DNA from 2 places in the Picosynechococcus sp. PCC 7003 genome. Region 2 is predicted to be linked to the other one. Evidence: predicted binding sites of a transcription regulator. Region 2 holds the regulator's gene; the other holds the start of a gene.

What was found. The regulator HrcA, encoded in region 2, represses chaperone genes, less so after heat shock. The targets are predictions, from matches to a motif close to TTAGCACTCNNANNNTNNGAGTGCTAA.
Region 1: a site for HrcA is predicted at 1,685-1,711, ahead of groL (chaperonin GroEL). Genes of this name have one in related genera too.

Annotation. Positions count from the first base shown of each region.
Region 1 covers NZ_CP016474.1:146,450-149,583, reverse strand. Annotated here, with positions in the region: gene groL (chaperonin GroEL) at 1-1,646, opposite strand, end outside; gene AWQ21_RS00730 (NFACT family protein) at 1,858-3,134, opposite strand, start outside.
Region 2 covers NZ_CP016474.1:2,079,010-2,082,143, reverse strand. Annotated here, with positions in the region: gene AWQ21_RS09960 (rhodanese-like domain-containing protein) at 146-502, shown strand; gene hrcA (heat-inducible transcriptional repressor HrcA) at 616-1,662, shown strand; gene AWQ21_RS09950 (manganese efflux pump) at 1,762-2,319, shown strand; gene AWQ21_RS09945 (manganese efflux pump) at 2,631-3,134, shown strand, end outside.

The DNA of each region.
Region 1 (3,134 bases), 1.1 Mb from region 2:
ATTCCCATGCCGCCCATGCCACCCATACCGGGCATACCACCACCCATGTCAGGGGCAGGAGCTTCAGGTTCGGGCTTTTCAACGACGAGGGCTTCAGTCGTAATCACCATCCCGGCAATGGATGCGGCATTTTGCAAAACAGAGCGGACGACCTTCGCCGGATCAATAATCCCAGCAGCAATCATATCGACATACTCGCCAGTAGCGGCATTGTAACCAACGTTGAAGTCACTGGTACGCACCCGTTCCACAACTACAGAACCTTCGGCACCAGCGTTATCAGCCAATTGGCGCAGAGGCGCTTCTAGGGCGCGGGCAACAATATCGACACCAAGCTTCTCTTCGTCGCTACTGAGGCTTGCTTTCACTTCAGCAACTTTTTCAGCAAGGTGAATTAGGGTTGTGCCACCACCGGGAACAATCCCTTCATCGACAGCGGCTTTGGTGGCGTTGAGGGCGTCTTCAATGCGAAGTTTGCGGTCTTTGAGTTCGGTTTCCGTCGCTGCACCAACTTTAATCACGGCCACACCACCAGCGAGCTTAGCGATCCGCTCCTGGAGTTTTTCCATGTCATATTCGGAGTCGGTTTCAGCCAGTTGCTTACGGATTTGACTAACGCGGGCGTCAATGTCAGCCTTGCTGCCGCCACCGGAAACAATGGTGGTGCTTTCTTTGTCGATGGTGATTTTTTCGGCATTACCGAGCATATCAAGGTCAATGGCTTCGAGGCTGAGGCCCACTTCTTCGGAGATGACGCGCCCCCCAGTGAGGACAGCAATGTCCTGGAGCATTTGCTTACGGCGATCGCCAAAGCTGGGAGCCTTGATTGCAGCGGCATTGAGCACACCACGGGCTTTGTTCACAACAAGAGTAGCGAGGGCTTCCCCTTCGAGGTCTTCAGCAACAATTAGCAAAGGGCGACCGGAACGAGCCACCTGTTCGAGGGCGGGCACAAGGTCGGCGATCGCCGAAATTTTCTTATCGGTGATCAGGATGTAGGGATTTTCAAATTCAACGATTTGCCGTTCCTGATCGGTGACGAAATAGGGGGAGATGTAACCGCGATCCAGTTGCATCCCTTCGACCACATCCAGTTCGGTGGCGAGGGACTTGGACTCTTCGACGGTAATGACACCATCCTTGGTGACCTTAGCCATGGCTTCGGAGATCATCCGGCCCACTTCTTCGTCGTTCCCAGCGGACACAGCGGCAACCTGGGCGATCGCATCTCCTTCAACGGGCTTGGCGATCGCGGCCACTTCCTTCACGAGGAACTTCACCGCCGCATCGATACCCCGGCGTAGGGCCACAGGGTTTGCCCCAGCAGTCACATTTTTTAAACCTTCGCGGATCAAAGCTTGGGCCATGACGGTGGCAGTGGTCGTGCCATCCCCAGCACTGTCATTGGTTTTCGCTGCCACTTCCCGGATTAACCGTGCCCCCGTATTTTGGAGCGGATCACTGAGTTCGATATCCTTCGCAACGGTGATCCCATCATTCACAATTTGGGGCGCACCATACTGCTTTTCGAGGAGTACATTCCGACCCTTGGGGCCGAGGGTGATTTTTACCGCATCGGCAAGGGCATTAATCCCTGCTTCGAGGGCGCGTCTAGAGTCATCCTTGAAAGAGACAATCTTAGCCATAGGAGTTTGCGTTATAAAGTTTTACGTCACTAGCAAATTTAGCACTCCTAGGGGGCGACTGCTAATGTTTTCTGGTTTCGGCGACGCAAACGGACCAAAAGCTTTTAAAAAAGGCTTTTCAAGCAATTTGTCTTCTGTGCATACATATTTTTCTAAAAAAATCAAGTGAGGGATCTCATACCTTTCCCCCCAATGAACCGAAACCCTACCCCTACTTTTTCTCGGGCTGATCTGTTGATTGGGTAAATTTGGCGATCGCCGCCTTGGCCCGTTGGGGTTGACCCCAGAGAATCGTTTCCTGTTTATAGATGCACATCCCTGGTTTAGCCCCCTTGGGCTTATAGACGTGCTTGGGTTTTGTATAAATAATGGGCACCTGATCACTTTGACTGGCGCGACTGTAATAGGCTGCAAAATCCGCCGCCCACTGCAATTCCGCCTCATCGGGAACTGCGCCAGGTTGGAGCCGCAGCAGCACATGGCTACCGGGGATTTCTTGGCTATGGAACCAAAGATCATAATCGTTGGCAATCCGAAATGTTAGATGGTCATTTTGTTGGTTGTTGCGACCGATCCACAGTTCGGCTCCCCCTGGGGTGCTGTAAATGTGGGGTTTAGAAACTTCTTGTTTAGCAGTGGGTTCCCGATTAGTTTTGAGGTAACCTTCGTGGATAAGTTCTGTCTGAATTTCTTGCAAGGCTTCCAAATCAGTGGCATTTTCGTAATGGGCGATTTGTCCCAAGCTGGCTTCAATGTGTTCGAGGTAATGGATCTCTGTTTCTACTTCCTCTAAAAGCGGTTGCACAATGTGATTTGCTCGCTTTAGTTTTTGATGTTGTTTATAAAAAGCCTGGGCATTTTGGACGGCATTTTTATCGGGCTGAAGGGGGATTTTAACGCGATCGCCTGAGGCAAAATCCGTTAAGACAATTTCAGTCAAGCCCGGTTGCCATTCATGTAGATAGGCCATGAGTAAATCGCCGTATTGACGGTATTGATCCGCTTCGGTGGATTCTGTGAGACGCGTTCGAAAAAGTTGGGCTTTTTGCTGCAATTTTGCCAACAGGAGACTAATTTTCTGGTTTAGTTGGTGGTGCAGTTGCTGGAATTGTTGTTGATTAAGACGACTTTGGTAATAGTGATTGAGAGTTGGCTGTAAGGGCAAACAAGGGTCATTCGGCTGCCAAGGTACTACTTGATATTGGTTGTCCTGGAGCGTTAAACAAAACTGTCGCTGTTCTAGGCAAGTGAGCCACCGTTGCCACTGCTGAAAAAGATTTTCCCAATCGTGAGCGGTGAGGCTATCCGTCGTTTGCTCAGGAGTTAATTGGGCCGCGCGAACTATTCCTTCTAGGAGAATAGGGCTCACACCCCGGTAATTTTCAAGCAGTTGTTTTTTTAGGGATTTGGGTAATAAGGCGATTCTTTCTTGCCAGCGTTCCAAGGATTCTGTGGTGCTGGGCGCTGTTTTTGTCAAAGCCGGGGGAA
Region 2 (3,134 bases):
TGACCGACTCTCCGGGGGAACTGCAATACTCCTTAACCTTGAACCCCCCTAAGGTGAAGATCCCCTAGCAATTCAGCCTTAGCGTTCCCAAATAGAGTCAGAAAATGCTAAAAATGTTCATTTCTTTTACCCTGCCAGCTTAACCATGACAAACCCCAGTTCTAACCCACAACTCCAGGCCGTCAGTCCTACGGTTTTTGCCCAGCGGGTCGCCACGACCGAAGCTTTGCAACTCATTGATGTGCGTGAGCCCTATGAGCTGGATATCGTCGCGCTCCCAGGCTTTACTAATTTACCTCTGAGTCAATTTGAACAATGGGCTCCCCGCATTGCCGTGGACTTTGACCCCCAGGCAGAAACCTATGTGCTCTGTCACCACGGTGTGCGTTCAGCGCAAATGTGTTATTGGCTGCAACAACAAGGATTTACCCAAGTGATCAACATTGAAGGTGGGATTCACTTTTACACTCTCTCTATGGATCAAAGCCTACCGCGCTACTAGGAGAGAATGAGCTATACTAACCCAAACTTAGACCTTAAATCTTTCTTAAGTTGAGCCAAGTTTTTTTACTATTTTTTTATATTTCTTAGTATTGAAAGCGTTACTGTCTGCGTATGGTTGCTCAGAAAATTCTTAATCCCCGTCACCAAAATATTTTTCGAGCAACGGTCAACCATTACATTTCCACGGCGGAACCCGTGGGCTCCAAGACCCTTGTGGAGGAATACGACTTTCAGGTTAGCTCCGCAACCATTCGTAATGTGATGGGAAAATTAGAAAAGGCAGGTTTTTTGTATCAACCTCATGTTTCCGCAGGACGGGTGCCCTCGGATTCTGGGTACCGTTTTTATGTGGATGAACTGGTTACGCCCAATTTCCAGACCCGGAAACGAGCTAGCCAAACGCTACAGGAACAAACCGCCGCAAAATCTTGGGGACTCGAAGCGACCCTCCAACGGGCAACGCAAATTTTAGCGACGTTAAGTGGTTATATTGCTCTGATTACGGTGCCCCATCAAAACTATGCTCGCCTACGTTATCTACAGTTGCTCCCCCTAGGCGACCAAAAGGTGATGATGATTGTGGTGATGGATAGTTATCAACCCCAATCGTTGCCCTTGACCCTAGATTGTGACCCTGATGAGCTAGCCGTTTTGTCGAATTTTTTAAATCACCATCTCCAGGGGCGATCGCTCCAAGAAATTGCCAGTCTTGATCCCCAGGCTTTGGACGAGGACTTTCAGCATTGTCAGCTGCTATTGGAGACGATTTTAGGCAAGATTGCGCAGATTGTGCCCAATACAATTGCGACACCAATTCTGGTGCGAGGCATTTCAGAAGTGCTGCGACAACCTGAATTTTCTCAAATTGAACAGTTACAAACCCTATTGCACTTGCTCGAGGCGAAACAAGAACAACTGCTTCCGGTGGTCTTTAGTGGTTTGCCAGGCGATCGCCCAACGCTGATTCACATTGGCACCGAAAATCCCCTGGAACCGATGAAAACCTGCGCCCTCATTTCCACCTACTATTACCAGGAAAAAACGCCCGTTGGCAGTGTTGCGGTGCTTGGCCCGACGCGGATGTTTTATGAAAATGCGATCGCCTTAGTAGAAGCCACAGCAGACTATCTTTCTGAGAATTTAAAGGGCGATTTTTAGGCTGTAAGCATCGTCAAATACAAGACTCAAATTTATTTTCTTTTTTTTCATAAATGGTGATCTCCACAATTTTTGTAGGGGGAAACCACGAGGAATTTTATGGATTTTGACTTAGATATTCTTCTTTTTGCCTTAGTACTAAGTATTGACTGTTTTTCCGCGGCCTTAGCCCTTGGAGCACGTCATTTCTCCCGAAAGCGGGCCTTATTCTTTGCGCTCAGTTCTGGCTTTTCCGGGGGCGGTGCTATTTCCTTCGGGTTTCTCCTGGGTAATTTCGCCCAATACATCACTTTCTATGATCAAGGAATTGCCTTTGTACTCTTGATTCTCATTGGCGTTCATATGTGTTACAACGCCTACCGAGAAATGCAAAAGCTCCCAGATGATAACGAGGAACCCAGAAAGATCCACAGCCTTTGGAAAATTCTCTTGGTCTCTAGCATTACCAGTGTTGATTCTTTGGGCGTTGGCATTTCCCTCGGTTTAATGGGGAAACCCCTCATTCCCTATTCCCTGGGGATCGGGATTGCTGCTTTTTTCGCCACCTATGTGGGCCTCTTTTGCGCGAAATTAATTTCTAGTCAACTCGGAGAAAAAGTTGAGTTTTTTGGCGGCGGCATCTTGATTGCTGTGGGCCTTAAAATGCTCTCCGTTTAAGCGTCACTTGACCCCGGCTTGCTGAAGTTTAAAATTATTTTCAATCACCACCAATTGCCAAAAGTTTTCTTGAGTCATTCTAGATTGATATCTTTATTTTTGTCTAAATGCCGCCTGTAGAAAGCGCATTCCTGTTTGCATCAAACTAAAAAAGAGTTCAATTTATCTGTAGACGATCGCCTTTTTTAGAGAGATTTAAAACAATTGTGTGAATTTTGAGAATGATGAAAAAACTATGATAAATCGACTGGTGATTTTTCGTTTACAGTGATAGTTACAAGCTTTTTGGAGAGGCGATCGCCACGGCATTTATGGGTTTTGAAGTAGATATCATCATTTTTGCCCTCGTACTCAGTATTGATTCTTTTTCCGCCGCCTTAGCCCTTGGTACACGGCACTTTTCTGGACAACGGGCTTTGTTTTTTGCGGTCAGTTCAGGGATTTCTGAGGGGGCGGCGATCGCCTTTGGTTTCATCTTGGGAAACTTTGCCCAGACAATGATTATGGCCTATGACCATTGGGTTGCCTTTGGTTTACTGCTTTTGGTGGGCAGTCACATGTGCTACAACGCCTACCAAGAAATGCGAGCTAAACCAGATAATGACGATGACGAACCCGTCAAAATCCATAGTCTGTGGAAAATTTTATTTATTTCTAGTATCACCAGCATCGACTCCTTAGGGGTGGGCGTTTCCCTTGGCCTAATTGGTAAACCACTTGTGCCCTACTCCCTCAGCATTGGCCTGGCTGCTTTCTGCGCCACCTATGTGGGCCTATTTTTTGCCAAGCTCATTTCAGGACATTTAGGTGAAAAA